Regions from separate parts of the Priestia sp. P5 genome, predicted to be linked through region 1. Evidence: riboswitches for the same ligand, from Rfam matches in the RefSeq annotation. Region 1 holds a riboswitch; each other region holds the start of a gene.
The links. A riboswitch is a leader RNA that binds a small molecule or an ion and turns the genes downstream of it on or off. The one in region 1 is predicted to bind cobalamin.
Positions count from the first base shown of each region.

Region 1 (5,009 bases):
GTAAAATGAATAACGCTCATTGAAAAGACTTCCAAAACCTTTTAGGAATTAAAAAGTTTTGGAAGTTTTTTTTATGAATTTCATCTAAAGTTCATAAAAGTATGATATATTTTTGAACATAAAAATACTTTTGTGTTTAAGCATCCAGCAAAAAAGGAATATCTTGTATAGGTTTCCGCTCGGTGTGATAACCGCAAACAGAAGAAGGAAGGTGCTAACTAAAAAGTAGTCGAATGCCCGTAGACAGCATAAATGAATAAGCAAATATAGGTAAAAAATTAATAAGTATGTTACAATACCTAGTGAGTTATGATAATGAATTTTACAATATGAAAAGACCATATGGGAAAAGATGAGAAAGGAAAGATACGAATGCCTAGATGGATAAAAAGAATGCTAGTTGTATTTATTACAGTATTTACATTTGGGCTTGTCACTCCACCAGAATATTTATACGTTGATGATGCAAAAGCGGACAAGCAACATAAAGCAGGGTATGTAAGAGAAACAACTCCTATCACAGCTGTTATAGAAGATATTCATTTGCCATATGAAGAACCAAAATATGAAGACGTTTCATCATTTGTTACGTATGCAATGGAATCAGCTGAAAAACAGTCAGTGGAAAAATTCGGAACAAAAATTGGACCTGTCATTGAAGATGAATTTCGTCAAGCAGTGTTACCTAAAATTGAAGAAGTGCTGACTGACATTGGCACTGAACGTGAACAGTCGATTCAGAATCTCGAGATAAGCGAGCACCCTGCTGCTGGCTACGGTGAAAAGATTTTCCATGTATATGACCGGGAGACCGGTCAGGACTTAATACGGTTTCATGTACGACGTGAAAATCCTCCAAAAGATGGATACTGGTTTAATTTTCACTATCATGCGGCTGCAGATAATTTTCAAAAGCATTATGATTTAGGGAAAATTTATTGGAACCGAAATATGCCCCCTAAATGGTTTAGCTGATAATAGACACAACATTCTACGATTTCGAAATGTTAGCTTTTTTAAGCTAGCATTTTTTTACGTCTAAAACCGTTATGGTCTAAATAAGCTGAAACATTAGCACAACGATAAAAAAATCGTTTATAATGAAGTCAGACTTCTTACCATAGAATAGGGAGAAGGAACGAATAGATGCTGGAGGTAACACAATGAAACAATTTACGGAAGAAAAACAATTTCGCGAACAAATTAAGAACGAAACACTAAGCGTTGGGATTTTTACGACAACGTGGTGTCCTGATTGCAAACGTTTGGATATGTTCATTAATGAAATCGTTGACGAAAATACAGATAAAGCATGGTTTAAAATTGACAAGGATGAGTTTGAAGAACTTTCTGCTGAAAACAATGTAATGGGTATTCCTTCTCTTCTTGTATATAAAAACGGTGAAAAAATTGCACACTTGCACAGTGCAAATGCTAAAACGCCTGAAGCGGTCCGTGAATTTTTAGCAACTCTTTAATTACCTAAGGAGACTAGGACAAACGTATTTTAGTTGAAGGGAAATCCGAACGATGAATTAAGATTCTTAATGGAGAATCTAACTCGTTCGGATTTTTTCATTGGTAGAGTGAACGTAGGTTTTATGTGTTTAGTTGCTTCTAGCGGTTGATTGGAGAGCAAGGAGAAGACTCCTGCGGGAAAAGCGGAACAGGGGAGACCCCGCAGGAGCGTCAGCGACGAGGAGGCTCACCGGCCGCCCGCGGAAAGCGAAGCCTGGCACGGAAATCAACAGCGCTGTAACAAGCGATTCATATTAGCTTCTTTATCCCATTTGTTCATCTTTAAATTGGAGTGATTTAGTTATGGCTCAACCTCTTTTTTTGTGAGAATTGCTATTTCCATTTTTCGATGAGTGGGGTATACTAGGACAAGTGAATAATCGTAAAGCAATAAGGTCTCAATTTAAAGATTGAGTGAAAAGGGAAGTCTGGTGAAAAACCAGCGCGGTCCCGCCACTGTAAGCGCTTTGTGCGTAAGTCAGGAGACCTGCCTTATTGTTAGCTGTGAAACCTTCGAGGAAGGGTGAAGCAGGGTAATGAACATACATATCAAGTATAGTGAATGGATTCTTTTCCTGCTTATCTTGACGTTACCTGCTTTGCTTTCAATTGAAAGTAAAGCTTTTTTATTTTGAAGCTGCCTGCGAGCAGTATACATAGTCAAAGCGGAAAAACAGGATAGCGCTGCTTTTTGCATGATCATTTGCTTTTTCTTTAACGTGGAGGTTTCGTATTCACAATGAACAATATATAGGGGGAGTATTTAGATGAAAAAATGGCTTTCGTATTCTATTATTGCACTGTTAGTCATCGTACTTGCTGCATGCGGTGCAGGCAGCCAAAGCAACAGTGATAAAAAAACGAAGCAAGATACAGGACAAACGTCACAAGCTGCATTTCCTGTGAAGGTAAAAGACGCGCGTGATAAAGAAATTACGTTAAAAAAACAGCCTAAGAAAATTGTTTCACTAATGCCAAGTAATACGGAGATTGTATATGCCCTTGGCCTTGAAAAAGAATTAGTCGGTGTCACAAGCAACGATGATTATCCTAAAAGCGTAAAGAAAAAAGCGCAGGTAGGAGATATGAACGTTAATGCAGAAAAAGTTATTGCTTTAAATCCTGATTTAGTGCTGGCACACGCTTCAAGTATGGGCGTTTCGGATGAAGTATTTAAACAAATTGAAAGTGCGGGGATTCCGGTATTTGTTGTAAAAGATTCAACAACGTTTGATACGGTTTATGATTCTATTACGCAAATCGGTAAATTAACGGGCAAAACAAAAGAAGCTAATCAAACAATTAAAGACATGAAAGAAAAAGTAGCTTCAATTGAGAAAAAAGCAAAAACGATTTCAAAAGAAGATCGTAAAAAAGTATGGATAGAGGTATCAGGAGCTCCTGAGATTTATACAACAGGAAAAGGTACGTTCATGAACGAAATGCTTACTATGATCGGTGCTGATAACGTAGCGGCTAGTGAAAAGGGTTGGGTTAAGTTTTCTGAAGAGCAAGTTGTTAAGTTAAACCCTGACGTTATTATCGCAACGTATGATGCAGACAAAAATGAGATTATGAAGCGTCCCGCTTGGAGCAGCATGACTGCTGTAAAAGAGGGTAACATCGAGAAGGTTGACCAAAACAAAATCAACCGCTTAGGACCTCGTATTGTAGATGGCTTAGAGGACTTAGCAAAAGCAGTATACCCTGAGGTGTACAATAAATAAGAAGAGGGACCATATTCCAGTTCGAATTGAAAAGGGGATTGGTCCCTTTTCACATCTTAAAATTGAAGAACGGCCTGAGCTTTTAATTATGAAAACCGAGACTTCTTATAAAACATACAGCTCAGGGGTTTTAGGAACAGGCATTACGGAAACGGACACCTTTTACAATCGATTTGTTCACAAAGACTATTATTCAGATACTCCTTCTTTGGAGTATGAGCAATATTTGATGAAAGAAAATGTGCGCCATGAGCAAATCGTAGGGTTGATGACAGCTGTTTGGTTAAAAGAAAGAGCAGTTTACTGTTATGAAGGCTACGGAGTAAGAGTAGCTTCCGTGATAACGGCTGGAGTAGGAAACGCAGTAGATATTACAGCTGACGAAGCTGTGCCGTTCTATTCCTCTCCCGGTACAATTAATATGTTTTTTTTCGTTGAAGGTACGCTTACGGATGCTGCGTTTTTACAGCTTTTTATTGCGGCCACAGAAGCCAAAACAAAAACGCTGTCACAGCTGGGTATCATAGATCCAGCTACAAAGACGATTGCTACAGGAACATCTACGGACAGCATCTCAGTTGCAGCGTCTCAGCAAGGAACATTATATGAATATGCAGGCTCTATGACCGCTTTAGGTCAAGCGGTAGCCAAGCTGGTGAAAATAAGCTTAGAGCAGGGACTTAAGGGAAAGAGGTGAAGAAGTGAGTATTACACAAGCGATAATTGCACACATGACGGCCATGACGATTGCTTTAGTAATTGACCGAATTATAGGCGACCCTGAAAATTGGCCGCATCCCGTTCGTTGGTTTGGCAAGTGGATTTATTGGATGGATTCCAGATTAAATAAAGGTGCAGGAAAACGATTCAAAGGATTTCTTCTTGTGATAAGTATGGCTGTGCTCGCAGGAGTTGTTCCCTTTTTGTTCCTCCATGCTTTATACGAAGTTCATTTTATACTAGGTGTTTTAGTAGAGGGCGTAATGATTGCGACTACTATATCCACTCGTTCTTTAAGCGAAGCTGCTTATAAGGTACAAAAGCCGCTTCAGCTAGGAGATATGGAGAAAGCTAGATATGAAGTAAGCATGATTGTGGGACGAGATACAGATCGTTTGTCAGAAGGAGAAATTGCCAGAGCGACGGTAGAGACCGTGGCTGAAAATACAAGTGATGGTATTACAGCTCCGCTTTTTTATGCATTTATAGGAGGAGGAGCCCTAGCCTTTTTTTACCGAGCTATTAACACATGCGATTCAATGGTTGGGTATAAAAATGAACGCTACTTTCTGTTCGGCTATTTTAGTGCAAAAACCGATGACGTATTAAACTATATTCCAAGTCGGTTAACTGCAGTGGTGATGACCGCTGTTAATGTAGCAAAAAGCCAGTATTCTCTTTGGCATGTAACGAGTTTGATTAAGCGCGATGCTAAGAAGCATCCAAGTCCAAATAGCGGATACGGGGAAAGCGCAGTGGCTGCTCTTTTAGGTATTCAACTAGGCGGGCTTAATACATATAAAGGCATAGAATCTAATCGTGCAAAAATGGGTGAACCACTCATTCCCCTGCAAGCCGGTCATATTGAACAAGCTGTTTTCATTATGAAAAGGACGGTCTATGCTACGTGGTTATTATATCTTTTGTTAGGAGGAGTTATTAGTGCTATTACCTACACATGGAGCTAATCCTACTGTCTTTTTAAAAGCAATAGGGGCCAAGAATTTATCGCATCTAAAAGACTTTAGCGTGAACACAAATCCT
Region 1 is NZ_JAKWFJ010000001.1:2,770,248-2,775,256, reverse strand. Features, by position in the region: gene MMB69_RS14840 (YpjP family protein) at 373-975, shown strand; gene MMB69_RS14835 (thioredoxin family protein) at 1,164-1,478, shown strand; gene MMB69_RS14830 (hypothetical protein) at 1,625-1,759, shown strand; cobalamin riboswitch at 1,895-2,027, shown strand; gene MMB69_RS14825 (ABC transporter substrate-binding protein) at 2,286-3,245, shown strand; gene MMB69_RS14820 (adenosylcobinamide amidohydrolase) at 3,334-3,942, shown strand; gene cbiB (adenosylcobinamide-phosphate synthase CbiB) at 3,947-4,933, shown strand; gene cobD (threonine-phosphate decarboxylase CobD) at 4,908-5,009, shown strand, end outside.

Region 2 (5,009 bases), on a different contig from region 1:
CATGAAGGAAATAAGGACTATTATAAACACCTAGAAGACAGTGAAACTCCACTGGTTATCGATACGAAAAAAGGAAAAAACGATGTTCGATTATGCGTATACAGTTATCATGATCACGTCGATGTCGTAAAACAGTATAAAAAGAAAATTATTGCTTACAGCCTGCTGTCTGATCACCTTCAAAAGCAGTCCATAACAGCTGACCTAGCTTAAACCAGTCGCCTACAAGGCGGCTTTTTTAGTTTTTAGTTTTAGGTTGAAGCTACCTTATTTAAAAATACCAAACTTTAACATTAATTCTAATGCTATAATATAAATTAATAGAATTTTCTAACTTTTTAAGAGGTGATGGATAATGCTTTCTTTGTTAGGGTTTGGAATGATTGCGACTTTTCTTTCTTTTCAAATGGGCCTTTGGGACAACTATTGTCATGACGATTACAGCCATTTCAAAGAATGCTATTTCCTTTTAGAATACTACCATAAAAAGGAAGCCGACTACCATAAGGCAGTCGGCTCACACATGTAGGATATTGATTTAACACTAACAAAGTACAACACAACACTAGTAATTATATAATATATTTCATTATTTTGAAAGCGATTTCATATATATTTTTAAAAATATTTTGTTATTTGTTTTTCATAGAAAAAAACCACGCTTCAGCCAATTCGAAACGTGGTTCTTTTCTGTAAGGACTTGCCCTACAGGCTATAAATGTAAGTACGCTTATTATAGCATGAGCTCTTATCTAGATTCTATGGTAATTACTGTATAATATCGTTACATTACGACTGGTTGTATTTTTCTGTCCATGTGCAGCGTATTCCATGGCTCTTCCTGTTCAGCAAGCCTTTCGATAAAACCTTGTGAAGTCCAAAATGGGATAGCCCCCGGTAAAAAAGGATGAGTATGCAGATACAACGTGTCATAAAAATGATTTTGAGCAAATTGTTCCACTGCTTTTAACAGCTGCTGTCCAATGCCTAGACGCCGGTACGCTGGATCGACATAGCATTTTACAATCTCAGCTGCAGTTTTATGTTCATATTGCTTTTTTAATGCATGAAACCTTCCATCGTAAGCGTATAAACCAATTGTTCCAATTACTTGTTGATTTTCCGTAACAGCTGCAAAAAAAGCAGCGTCTTTCGCTTGAACGTAATGTTCATTAAAATGAAGCAAATCCACAGGAAGCTGATTTTTTTCCAGCATAGGAAATAGCTCATTCCGCATATTCATGACAAACTGAACCACTTTCGCATCCTTTTCTGTTACTTCTTTAATTTGATACATTTGTACTTCTTGCACGTTTACTGTCACATCCTTTTATCTATCATTGTATACTTTCTCGTTTTCCTATAGGAACAACAATATTGACTACGGCGTTACGTCTAAATGCTGAGTCAGCATATAATACTCACTTGGATTTGTTGTCCAATTTTTCACTTGTTGATTATAAGCAACAACAATGTTTGGATGTACAATCGATGATGTCAGCATTTTTCTATTAATCAAAGCGGTTGCTTGCTTGGCTAGCTGATTTCGTTTTGCGTCATCTACGGTTGAATTTAACTGTTCTATCATTTTTGTTAGCGTATCGTCATTAATCCGACTGGCATTTAAACCACCGCCCGGCAAATAGTTCGTGCTTAAATAATAGCTGGCATCCCCTCTAGGTGCTGTGATAAGGCTGTACAATGCTAAATCCCAATCATCTTTTGCCATTACATATTCATCGCTATCTTCAACTAGGTGAATCTTAATAGTAATTCCTAACTCTTTCGCATTAGACTGTATAAGCTGAGCAATTAAAGGCAGTTCTGGCAGAGAGCTGTATGTGACAAGAGAGAGCGATAGTGACTTTCCATTTTTGATTGCTTTGTCATTTTTGATTTGATAGCCTGCTTTCTCTAAATATTTTCTAGCAGATGTCATACCTCTTTGCTCGTTAGCAGTATTATCAGCAAAAGGAAATTGAGGTAAAAATGGACCTCGAGCCGCTGCCGCTTGATTGTTCATTATGCTACTGACAATTTCTTTTCGGTTCAATAAAGTATCGATAGCTTTTCTTACATTTTCGTCTTTTAATGAGTCATTGGTTTGATTATAAAGCAATAAATGAGTACGCACACTAGGTACTCCACTTACTTTGAAAGACGAATTCGCTTGTAAAGTGCTCAAGCTTTCTAAAGGCGGCCGATAAATAATATCCGCTGTCCCGGACTGAAGAGCCGCAACTCGCGCATTAGCATCTTCGTTAAATGCAAAGATCGCATTTTTCAATTTCACTTTTCCATTCCAATAATGTTCATATCTTTCTAACTTCACTTGATTTCCTTGATCGAAAGTCAAAACGTGAAATGGTCCTGTACCAATGGGCTTCTTAGCTATATTAGAAACATCAACATCTATAATAGCTGTGTTTGGATGCACTAACTCAGAAGGAAATTTAGGCATTGGTTCTTTTAATGTAATTGTCAGCGCATGACTGTTCGCTTTCATTTCTTTAATATTTAAAGCGTTTTTCATCGCATAGCTTTGATCTATCGTTCTTTGAAGAGAAGACTTAACGGCATTTGCATCCAGCGCTTTTCCATTTTGAAACGTGATGTTCTTTCTTATCATAAATGTCCATGTAAGGCCGTTATCTTTCGTTTCCCACTTTTCAGCAAGCCAAGGCTTTATTTTTAAATCGTCGCTGATTTTAACGAGCGTCTCCCCTACTCCCGCACGAACTGCTGTATAATTATCGTCCCTATGAGGATCAAGCGTTGCAGATGTAAAATTAAATAAAAACGTCACACTTTTATCCGTTTTCTTTCTTTCTTTTATACTTACGCTCTCTTCATTAGGAGCGCAAGCAGTGAGGCAAAGTAACACGAGAAATATCATAGATACGAGTTTTTTATTATTTATCATTGATTTTTCCACCTTCTATTTTAATACACAAAAAAGCACTTCTAAAAAGAAGTGCTTGTCTTCACAACAAATTCAGATAAACGTATCCCTTGTTTATCTTATTTTTGATTCTGCCAAAACACCTCCCTATCCTCGTAGGTTATTGTGTGCTGAGATTTATGGCAGGTCTCCTGGCTTCAAGTCATTGCCTTATACCGCCTTCCCGTCTCTAAATAGACAGTGGCTTTTTGACATAAGGCTCCTTGTTACAGTGGCGGGACCGCTCCGGATTTGCACCGGATTCCCTTTTAAGGCAATTGAAAAACAATTGCTACCATAAAAGCTGGTTATTTAATTTAGTAGCGTGCTCTTGAAACTCTAGAAGTAGAAGCTGATGGTGAAACATCTTCATCATCAAATCCAGTGGCAATAACGGTTACCATCATTTCGTCCTTTAAATCTTCATTAATCACAGATCCAAAAATCATATTTAAGTCCTGATCAGAAGCGGACGTGACAATATCTGCTGCTTCCTGTACTTCGTAAAGACTCAAGCTGCTGCCGCTCGTAATGTTCAACAGCACGCCTCGTGCTCCATCAATCGATGCATCTAGCAGCGGACTAGAAATCGCTTTTTTCGCTGCTTCAATTGCCCGGTCTGATCCGGAAGCTCGTCCGATACCCATAAGCGCAAATCCTTGATTAGACATGATTGTTTTTACATCAGCAAAGTCAAGGTTAATCAGCCCCGGCACAGCGATTAAATCTGAAATACCTTGAATACCTTGGCGAAGAACATTATCTGCTTCACGGAATGCTTCAAGCATAGGCGTCTTTTTATCGACAATTTCAAGCAAGCGGTCGTTTGGAATCACAATAAGGGTATCTACCGATTCATTCATCGCAGTAATACCGCCTACTGCTTGCTTCGTACGTTTATTTCCTTCAAACTTGAACGGGCGAGTGACTACTCCAATTGTTAAAGCATTTAGTTCACGGGCAATTTGGGCAATAACCGGAGCTGCTCCAGTACCAGTTCCTCCGCCCATGCCAGCTGTTACGAATACCATATCTGCGCCTTGCAGTACTTCTTGAATTTGTTCTCTGCTTTCTTCGGCTGCTTCTCTTCCCACTTCTGGATTAGCTCCTGCACCTAATCCTCGCGTTAAGGCCGCACCAATCTGCATTTTCACATCTGCTTTAGATAAGTTAAGCGCCTGAGCATCCGTATTAACGGCGATAAATTCTACTCCTTGTACACCGTGTTCAATCATACGGTTAACGGTGTTATTTCCTCCACCGCCGACCCCAATTACTTTAATTCGCACCAGTGGCGATACATCTGCATCAAATCCAAACATTCTAAGTTCCTCCTCAATGATCAAAATTACTTTCTCTTATTATCCGAAAAAACACGTGAAGAACCTTTTACTCCTATGTTTAACGCGTAACTGTTCTTTTGTTTTACAGATTTTATACACTTCTCTTTTAACCTTTAAATCTTTACATCTTTATGTAAATTTATTGTTGTTCTAAAATTAGTACGCCGAACTCTTTTATGGTTTTTCCACTCAAAATGGCATATAAGCTTATTGTATCATTCATTTGACAGATGTCTGTATTTAATTTTGAGTAAGATGTGACTAAGAGAATAATATTTTTATAGACAAAATGAGAAAAAGCCCTTAGAAATAAGGGCTTCTCTAGATAATAAACCGTTTTATAATTTCCCAGTTAAGAATTGAGCTTCTCCCATGCCAAAGCTCCAGTCAGCATTACCATTTTCAACAATCGAAATCATAATGTCGTTTGGCTGAATGCCGCAGCTCTCTCCAAGCTCTTTTACAATTAATCTGTAAAGAGCTTGCTTTTGCTCTTCTGTTCGCTGTTTGCTTGTTACGCTTATAATAACCAAATCCTTGCTTCTCTCAAAGCCAAGACCTGTATCTTCAATAATCATTTCATGAGCAGGATGCTGATGTACAATTTGATAACGATCGCGTTCTGGCACGCCAAAGGCTTCTAGCATCGCTCGGTGAGCAGCGTCTAGTAATGTTTTTAACTCTTTTTCATCTCTTCCTTCTATTACATCAAATCTAAGTAATGG
Region 2 is NZ_JAKWFJ010000005.1:98,232-103,240, forward strand. Features, by position in the region: gene MMB69_RS24675 (YfmQ family protein) at 1-213, shown strand, start outside; gene MMB69_RS24680 (hypothetical protein) at 356-529, shown strand; gene MMB69_RS24685 (GNAT family N-acetyltransferase) at 785-1,312, opposite strand; gene nikA (nickel ABC transporter substrate-binding protein) at 1,382-2,923, opposite strand; cobalamin riboswitch at 3,067-3,256, opposite strand; gene ftsZ (cell division protein FtsZ) at 3,259-4,263, opposite strand; gene MMB69_RS24700 (tautomerase family protein) at 4,623-5,009, opposite strand, start outside.
Region 2: another riboswitch for cobalamin. It lies ahead of nikA (nickel ABC transporter substrate-binding protein); the one in region 1 lies ahead of MMB69_RS14825 (ABC transporter substrate-binding protein).

Region 3 (5,009 bases), on a different contig from region 1:
GGGAACGCCAATGGCCGCTGTAAAATTGCCATCACTTCCGCCTCCAACAGCTGCTTCTTCTAATTTCATACCCAGTTTGGCCGCGATTGACTGAGCGCATTCAAATAACTCTTCCGTTTGTTTAGACTTGACCATCGGAGGACGATTCATGCCTCCCGTTACTTCGAGCTTAATTCCTTTTAAAATGGGTGTTAAATTCAAAATAATATCCGTCATGCGTTTTGCTTCTTCTTCTGTAGAAACACGTAAATCCACGTGCGCTTCTGCATATTCCGGCACCACATTTGTACCGCTGCCTCCCGTAAATGTCCCAACGTTCACCGTTGTACCTTTTTCATAATCTGTTAAGCCCTGCAAGAAAATCACTTGACGCGCCAGCTCTTCAATCGCATTGATTCCTTCTTTGTGGTGATTACCCGCATGTGCTGCTCGTCCCCATACTTTTACGGTGAAGATCCCCGCTCCTTTGCGGGACGTTTTTAACGCACCTGAACCCGCCACCGCCGGTTCCGCTACTAGCACTGCTTCACTTCTTTGTGCTTCTTCTTCAATGTATTTTTTAGAAGAAATTGACCCAATCTCTTCATCAGAATTGCAAAAAAACACAATTTTTTTATCCAGCGATAAGCCAAGCTCTTGAATCGCTTTAATCGCCCATATAGATTGTATAATGCCGCCTTTCATGTCTAAAATTCCCGGACCGTACAGCTTGTTTCCCTCTGTTCTTAGACTCAGCCTTCCCTTTTCCCATACCGTGTCAAAATGACCGATAATTAAAAGCTGCTTTTCTCCTTCTCCAATCGTAAATTTCAAGTGGTTTCCTACTTCTTTTTCTTCTATGATTTCGTACCCTACCCCTAACCGCTTTTGAAACAGCTGCGTTAAATACATTCCACACTGATCTACTAACTCTTTACTGTAGGACGGTGATTCTTTTTTCACAAATCCAACTAAATCTTCAAGCATATCTCGTTCGTGTTCTTTTAAATAACTAAACACGCTTTGTTCTACCATTACCTGACTCAAATCAATTCCTCCTCCAAACAACCCCTGCTGCTTGCATTAAATGCTTTCATTTATCGTACGTATAACTATGTTCTACGTTTCACATAACGACCTTAAATTATCCTTAATTATAATGGTTTTCAGACAATTTTCCATCCTTTAAATACAGATAATACTTTAACTTATTCATAACCGACCGAAAATAGCCATAAACTTCAACAAATTCATACAAAAAAGCTTCAATCTTCAACAGATTAAAGCTTTCGTTTGACTAATTGACATTTATTTTAATATTTTTCCCTTTTGACTTCACACTCACAAAAACAAACATAGACACTAAAAAAATAAACAGAATAACGCCAACCATTTCAAAGTTTACTTCGGCCCATGGGTTAAAGAAAGTGAATGCTAAATAGAACGACACACCATACGCGAGGACAACAATAACCCAGCCCATCAAGCGGGAAGCAGATTGTCCAAATTTGCTCGATTCATTCACCATTTTATGTACAATCATCGAATCGATTGTATCTGTGAGCATCATACCAAACATAAATACTAGTCCCAACAAAAGCGGCGTATACTTGCCTGCGTTCCCTACGGCTAGAGACCACACCGCCGTTTGACTGACCGTTTCGGCTGCTAAAGCGAACAATGCCCCTACAAGAATAATTAAAAAAGGATTCGTTGTTCCTTTTGCGATTTTCGGAATAAACTTCCCTTTTAATCCGCTCAGCTGAAAATCTTCTTCTTTATTTTTAGTTCGAAGCAAATGATATGTGTTTAATGTCCCAATCAGAAATAGAGAGATAATGGATACCCAAGATGCAAAATGATCGAAATATGATGGAAACGTAAAATTTTTCATCACCACGCCCAGCACTCCGGCCGTGACGGCCACCATTCCTCCGTGACCTAGTGAAAACAGCGTTCCGACCCAAGGGGCAAAACGGCTGCCCATTCGCCAATTATATCGAGTCTGGCCGTCAATAAAAGCTAAGTGATCTGCATCCAATCCGTGCCTGATTCCTAATAAAAAGACAAGTAAAAAAACTGATAAACCTTCCATTTCCTACACTCCTTTTTTTAAAATAAAACGTAAAAAAGCCTCAATTCTATAGAAATTGAGGATGTGTCGGCATATGAAAATAAACAGCAATTGCTCACTGCGTACCTTGATACACCGCCTCTTTCCTAGAAGAGTCAAGTGTACAGAATAGGTAGGTCTCCTGGCTTGAGATCATCATTTTCTACCGCCTTCCCCGTTTTGAGTGACGATAAGATAGAAAACTCCCTGCTTACAGTGGCTGGACCGCTCGAGATTTGCACTCGATTCCCTGTTACCTCTTACGCTATGTAAGAGCACCTAAACTGTGCGAATGATTCATTTTCTTCCTCATTATACTAGTACTTCTTACAAATGAATAGAGAAAATTCAAATAAAAAAGCCCTGCTAAGCTTTACATGCTTAGCAGGGCTTTTTAAAGCAATTAAACTACTTCTACCGTTACGTCTACGTTGCCGCTGATTGCTTTTGAATACGGGCAGTATGAATGGGCTAGGTCTACATATTTTTTAGCTGTTTCTAAATCTAAGCCTTCGATATGAGCTTCAAGCGCTACTCCAATTTTCACTCCTTGATCAGCTTTATCAGGAAGCAGCTGAACAGTAGCTTTTACTTCACTGCTTTTGATTTCTACGTTATGTTTTTTCAACATAAATTCTAACGCGCTGTTGAAACAAGCACTGTATCCAGCTGCAAATAGCTGCTCTGGGTTTGTTGCTGTTGTTGCTTCTCCACCAAGCGCTGGAGGTGTTGCAACGTCTAAGTTAAAGATGTTATCTAAAGAGTGAACTTCTCCTGTTCTTCCACCTGTGTTAACGACTGTTGTTTCATATAAAGCTTTCATGTATAAACCTCTCCTCTTTTTCATTAACTTTATTAAAAATTTTTATTTATCGTTTCTGTAATTTAATTGTACACAATTTAATTTTAAAAAACAAGTATTGAATACATTAAAAATTTCCCAATAAAAAAAGCCGCGTATTTGCGACTTTTTCTTAATAATATTGAGACTGTTCGTCATAAGCTGATTTTCGAAAAATAGACAAGTTGGTAATAGCCCTCATCAGTTTCGTATTAAAAATAACATAATGAATAAACAGCGCCAGCACGCAGCCTAAAACGGCTCCTGTTAACACATCAAATGGATAATGAACGCCAACCCATACGCGTGAAAAGGCAATGAGTACGCCCATGACAACCCACATGCGCCCTGAACGTTTGAAATGCAGCCAAATGGTAAAAGTGATAACTAATGCAGATGTAGCATGATCGCTTGGAAATGAAGAATTTGCGGCGTGATCAATAAGCTGATTCACGTGGTGAGAGATAAACGGACGATCTCGATAAGCAAATAAACTAATCACTTTATTGATAATGACTCCTGTGGCACAAGCACATAAAGCTTGAAATGCTACAACACGGCTGCCGTTTTTATTAATAAGTAAAAACAAGCCGAGTAAAACAATAAGTACATACTGGGCATAATCTGCAAAGAATACCATCAGCGAATCTACAAACTTCACATGCGAGGCGTACTGATTCACCGCATGGAAAATGGTATAGTCTACTGAATTAATAGCTGATAACATAATCGAAATCCTTTCTTATTTTTAAATGTCATTAGCTATCTTATCAGTTTCTTGGGAAAATGAACATGTTTTTGTCAGAAGCTTCCTAACTGGTATTTATAGATAATGTAGTCAGGCTGAGTAGTAAATCAACAGACTGTCGCTCATTAACTCACCTGTGAGTGATCCACAATATTTTTTTGCAAAAAGATTTCTTCTAAAGAAGGTTCTTCGACGTGAACTTGATAAATGTCGATGCCGCATTGAATCAATTCACGAATAATAAGAGGAATATTTCTTTCTTTTTGAAGCATCACTTTTGTGTACATGTGATGGTATTCAACTTCGGGACTCAACGTACGGAAAAACTGTTGAATGTATTCTTTGCGACTGTTTGGATAAGGATCATGTTTGATCATCACCGTTTTTTTCGCTTGATATTGAAAGCGCAGCTCTTCCATTGTACCTTCTGTTAAAATGACCCCATTTTTCATAATCGCTACACGTGTACAAATCTTCTCAACTTCATTTAAATTATGAGACGTCATAAAAATTGTCTTGCCTTGATTTTGGAGTTCTCTTATTAGTTCATGAATGTGGAGAGCAGATTCAATATCTACTCCAGAAGTTGGTTCATCTAAAAAGATAAGATCTGGGTCTGTCACAATTGCTTGAGCAATTCCTAACTTCTTTTTCATTCCAAATGAAAACTTTCCAACTTTCTGATGCTCATGTCCTTCTAATCCTACTTTCTTCAGTACATTACTACAGTGTTCTTTCGAAAAACGATGGCCGTTTATCTTTAAAAAATAGCGCAAATGATTGAGCGCTGTCATCTCATCATAAAAGTTAGCATAGTCAGGAAGAACGCCTATTTTCTGCTGAAGCTCTAAATCAATATCACTCTGTCCCAGCAGCGTAAATTCTCCTGCTGAAGGAAATGAAACGCCGGTAAGCATATTAATAAAGGTAGACTCCCCTGCTCCGTTTCTTCCTAAAAACCCGTAAATTTCTCCTTGTGGTACCTGTAAATTAATACCGTTAACAACTGTTTTAGATCCATATTTTTTAGTTAATTTACTTGTTTCAATGGCATACATATTATACTTCTCTCCTTTTAAAACTCCAAAGTGCCGTGCATAAACAAAGTGCTGCAAAAACAAGAAGAACTGTTAGATACCCTTTCTCCAGCTTTAAATAGTAGTAAGGTGTCACATACTTAAACCATGCAATGTACGCTTTTGATGAAAATATGCTCCACACGCTCAGTACCGGTAGAACAAGCGATAACATAATTGATAAAAACATAGTATGAGTTGGGCTTGGCATTAAAGCTGAAAGCATTAAAACAAATGAAATGATACAAACGG
Region 3 is NZ_JAKWFJ010000004.1:64,729-69,737, reverse strand. Features, by position in the region: gene MMB69_RS23710 (M20 family metallopeptidase) at 1-1,047, opposite strand, end outside; gene MMB69_RS23705 (HoxN/HupN/NixA family nickel/cobalt transporter) at 1,277-2,074, opposite strand; cobalamin riboswitch at 2,208-2,390, opposite strand; gene MMB69_RS23700 (organic hydroperoxide resistance protein) at 2,496-2,915, opposite strand; gene MMB69_RS23695 (undecaprenyl-diphosphatase) at 3,067-3,660, opposite strand; gene MMB69_RS23690 (ABC transporter ATP-binding protein) at 3,807-4,739, opposite strand; gene MMB69_RS23685 (ABC transporter permease) at 4,741-5,009, opposite strand, start outside.
Region 3: another riboswitch for cobalamin. It lies ahead of MMB69_RS23705 (HoxN/HupN/NixA family nickel/cobalt transporter); the one in region 1 lies ahead of MMB69_RS14825 (ABC transporter substrate-binding protein).

Region 4 (5,009 bases), 2.8 Mb from region 1:
TCCAAATGTTACAAAAGGATATTTAAATAAACCTGAAGCTACTAAAAAAGCCCTTCAACAAGGCTGGTTCTATACAGGAGATATCGGGAAAGTGGATGAAGAAGGCTTTCTATATGTGTTAGACAGACGTTCAGACCTTATTATTTCAGGTGGAGAAAATGTATATCCAGCTGAAATTGAAAATGTTTTGTTGAAGCATCTCGCTGTTAAAGAGGCCGGTGTAACGGGAGTAGCTGATGAAAAATGGGGACAAGTGCCAGCTGCATGTATTGTTGTAAACGAAGACGTTTCAGATGAAGAATTATCTTTACACATTCAACAATTTTTAGCAAAGTACAAACTTCCAAAGTATTTCGTTCGAGTAGAGGAGCTGCCGCGAACGGCTTCTAATAAAATCATACGCCGGAAGCTATCATCGTTCATACAGAAAGGGAGCTAATCGATGATTATAAAAAAAGTACATCTTTATAAAATTGACATGAAGCTTCTTTCTCCTTTTTCAACAAGCTATGGTACAGTGCAGGATCGAGAATTGATTTTGCTTGAAGTAGAAGATGAACAAGGATTTACAGGGTGGGGAGAAGTCGTTGCTTTTTCATCTCCTTGGTATACGGAAGAAACGATTCAGACATGTTTTCATATGTTAGACGATTTTTTAATTCCCTCGCTTCTTCATCATCAGCTTCAAAAACCAGAGGATGTTCAAAAGTTATTCAAACCTCTAAAGCGAAATAACATGGCTAAAGCAGCTTTAGACTGTGCTGTATGGGATTTGTATGCAAAGCGGCAAAACAAGCCGTTATCTGAAGTAATTGGAGGAGTAAGGTCTGCTGTAGAAGCTGGAGTGGTAGTTGGCTTAAATGATATTTCCATAATGAAAGAACAAATAAAAACTTACATGAAAGATGGTTATAAGCGCTTTAAAGTGAAAATTAAGCCGGGTGCTGACTATGGGTTACTAAAACAAATTCGAGATGAATTTCCAAGCATTCCTCTTATGGCTGATGCCAATTCAGCCTATACGTTAAGCGATAGTAATTCGTTGAAGAAACTAGATGAATTGAATTTAATGATGATCGAACAGCCGTTAAGTTCTGATGATATCCTTGATCATCGACTGTTACAAAAGCAAATGAAGACGCCGATTTGCTTAGATGAAAGTATTGTGAGCTATGAAGATGCACGTCATGCAATTGAACAAAGAAGCTGTAAGATTATCAATGTGAAAATCGGTCGAGTTGGCGGAATGTCCGTAGCAAAGCAAATTCATGATTTATGCGCCCAGCATGGTGTAAGACTTTGGGTTGGAGGAATGTTAGAAGCCGGGATTTCACGAGCTCATAACATTGCCCTTGCCACACTGCCTTCTTTCACGATACCAGGTGACATTTCTGCGTCGTCTCGCTATTGGGAAAAAGATATTATTAAGCCCGAAGTAGAGGTGGAAGCCGGAGTAATAAAGGTGAAGGAAAAACCGGGGATAGGATACGATATTGATAAAAATTTTATCAAAACAATCACAGCATTTGAAAAAGAATACAAATAATTAAAAACCGTTTTTTATGAAAAACGGTTTTTTTATTGAGGTTGTCAATGTTTAGTAGAAAAATAGGACAAATTTTTTAAAAAGAGCACATTGTTCCATCAAGCGTGTCAAAACATGTTATGATGGAATAGTTTGATGAAAAAAGTCGAAGGATTTTATCGTAAAAAACAAAATTATTTTTGAAAATAGGTTGCTAGTTTTCTAAGTTGTCCTATATAATGTGTTTATAACATAACACAATATGTTGTTTGTTAAACAATAATAAAATACTATATTTTGTGTTTTCCAGTGAAAAAGGTGTCTGATAAAAAGACTTAAAAGGGAATTTGGTGAAAATCCAAAGCTGTCCCCGCAACTGTGAATGCTGATGAAATAAGGAGATCCACTGTGAGTAAACATCATGGGAAGGCCTTAAAGTAAAAAGAAGCATAAGTCAGGAGACCTGCCTTTTTTATGTCGTTTTATCTTCTTCGGGAGGTGAGAGGGTAGAGCGAGGATTGAGAAAAGACTTAGTGTCTTCTTCTATCTTCGTTCTATTCGCTCACCGAGGTACGGTGAGCGATTTTTTATTTTGAAGTGAAGAGAGGAGCCATATTTATGGTGAATACATTAAAGCCTACAATTCTACATGAATTAACTGCATATATTGAACGTTTAAAAAAAGAATTTACGCAGCTTGATTTTTCTTTGTATGAGGAAAAGGTTATTCAAACTGTTACAGTAAAGGAAAATATGACGGACGAAAAGGTTGCAAACGTCCTAATTTTAGCAGCCTTAGAGCGTATTTCAATGGAAGAACCAGATTGGACGTACGTAGCGGCAGACGTATACTTAAACGAACTATATCGAAAAGCAGCGGACAACCGAGGTTATGATAAAAAAGAGAAGTACGGTTCATTTTATCAGCTTATTCAAGAACTAACAAAAATCGGCATTTATAATAAACAACTATTAAAAACATATACAGAAGAAGAAATTAATGAAATTGCTTCAGTCATTATTCCTGAACGCGATCGTTTATTTACATACATTGGATTGTTGACATTAGCAGATCGCTATTTAGCGACATCACATGATAAGCGCGTATACGAATTACCGCAAGAACGTTTTCTTATCATTGCTATGACGCTGATGTCTCAAGAAAAGAAAGAAAATCGAACAGCATTAGTAAAAGAAGCGTACTGGGCGCTTTCTAGTCTATATATGACAGTTGCCACACCAACGCTTTCAAACGCAGGAAAGAGCTACGGACAGCTATCTAGCTGCTTTATTGATACGATTGATGACAGCTTACGCGGTATTTATGATAGCAATACAGATTTGGCCACGCTTAGTAAAAATGGAGGCGGAATTGGTGTCTACCTCGGTCATATTAGAAGCCGAGGAAGTGATATAAAAGGTTTTAAAGGCGTATCATCAGGAACAATTCCATGGATGAAACAACTAAATAATACGGCTGTAAGTGTCGATCAGCTAGGTCAACGACAAGGAGCTATTGCCGTATATTTAGACGTATGGCATAAAGACATCTTTTCATTCTTAGACGCGCGTTTGAACAATGGTGACGAACGCCAGCGCACGCATGATTTATTCACTGGCGTATGTTTGCCAGATTTGTTTATGGAAAAAGTAGAAGCACGTGAAGACTGGCACTTATTCGATCCTCACGAAGTTCGTACGCTGATGGGCTATTCGTTAGAAGATTTTTACGATGAAGAAGAAGGCAGCGGTTCGTTCCGCACTCGTTACGCTGAGTGTGTAAATAATGAACAGCTTTCAAGAGAAACAGTACCTGCTATTGAAATCTTCAAGCGCATTATGCTTTCGCAGCTTGAAACGGGAACGCCTTATATGTTCTATCGTGATACGGTTAACCGAGCTAATCAAAACCGCCACGATGGCATGATCTACTGCAGCAACTTATGTACAGAAATTACGCAAAACCAAAGCACAACGGTCGTAACAGAGGAAATTACGGAAGACGGAAAAATTATTATTACAAAGAATCCGGGCGATTTTGTTGTATGTAATCTTTCATCTATCAACTTAGCGAGAGCCGTAACTGAAGATGTGCTTGAACGTTTAATTCCAATTCAAGTACGCATGCTTGATAACGTTATTGAGTTAAATGATTTGCCCGTACTTCAAGCAAAACTAACAAACCAAAAGTACCGCGCAGTAGGGCTTGGTACATTTGGTTGGAACCATTTGCTTGCCTTAAAGAAAATAGCATGGGAAACAGATGAAGCGGTAGCATACTGCGATGAATTGTATGAGCAAATTGCTTACTTAACCGTACAGGCAAGCATGAACTTAGCTAAAGAAAAAGGCGCATATCCATTATTTAAAGGCTCAGATTTTGAGTCAGGCGCTTATTTTGAAACACGTAAATACACAAGCGAAGCGTGGAGTGAACTGCGTAACGAAGTTCAAAGTAATGGGATAAGAAATGGATACTTAATGGCTGTAGCACCTAATTCATCAACATCTATTATCGCGGGTTCTACTGCAAGTATTGATCCGATTTTTCGTAAGTTTTATTCAGAGGAAAAGAAAAACTATAAAATCCCAGTGACGGCACCAGATTTATCGCCAGCAACAAACTGGTATTATAAGTCCGTTTATTTAATTGATCAGCATTGGAGCATTAAGCAAAACGCCAAGCGACAGCGCCATATTGATCAATCCATTTCATTCAACTTATATGTGCAAAATGATATCCGAGCAAAAGAGCTGCTGGATCTTCATATGACGGCATGGAAAGAAAAGTTAAAAACGACCTACTACGTACGTTCAACATCAAGTGAAGTCATTGAAGAATGTGAAAGCTGTCATAGTTAAAAGGAGTGAATAATTGATGACAAGCATGTTAAAACGAGAATTAATGAACGAAACAGCTCCGAACCGTTCGACAGGAATCATTAACGGCAAGAGCTCAAATATTCTAAACTGGGATGACGTCCGATTTTCATGGGCGTTCCCTAAATACAAACGTATGCTAGCTAACTTCTGGACGCCGTTTGAAATTAATATGGGTCAAGATATTAAGCAGTTCCCTCAGTTAACGGCTGACGAACAAGAGAGCTTTTTAAAAATTATTGGCCTGCTGGCGCTACTGGACAGTATTCAATCAGATTATGCTAGCAAAGTAGCTGATTATGTAACCGATTCTTCGATTAATGCTCTAATGATTATTTTAGCGCAGCAAGAAGTGGTTCATAATCATTCGTATTCATATGTTTTATCAAGTCTTGTACCAAAAGGAAAACAAGATGAAGTATTTGAATACTGGCGCACAGACGAAAAGCTTCGCGCTAGAAATGACTTTATTACAAACGGATATAAAGCATTTAGCGAAGAAGCAACGGTTGAAAACTTTTTGAAGTCTATGGTATATGATGTTATTTTAGAAGGCCTTTTCTTCTATAGCGGATTTGCGTTTTTCTATAATCTTGCGAGAAAT
Region 4 is NZ_JAKWFJ010000001.1:16,522-21,530, forward strand. Features, by position in the region: gene MMB69_RS00075 (o-succinylbenzoate--CoA ligase) at 1-439, shown strand, start outside; gene menC (o-succinylbenzoate synthase) at 443-1,546, shown strand; cobalamin riboswitch at 1,825-2,010, shown strand; gene MMB69_RS00085 (ribonucleoside-diphosphate reductase subunit alpha) at 2,144-4,387, shown strand; gene MMB69_RS00090 (ribonucleotide-diphosphate reductase subunit beta) at 4,404-5,009, shown strand, end outside.
Region 4: another riboswitch for cobalamin. It lies ahead of MMB69_RS00085 (ribonucleoside-diphosphate reductase subunit alpha); the one in region 1 lies ahead of MMB69_RS14825 (ABC transporter substrate-binding protein).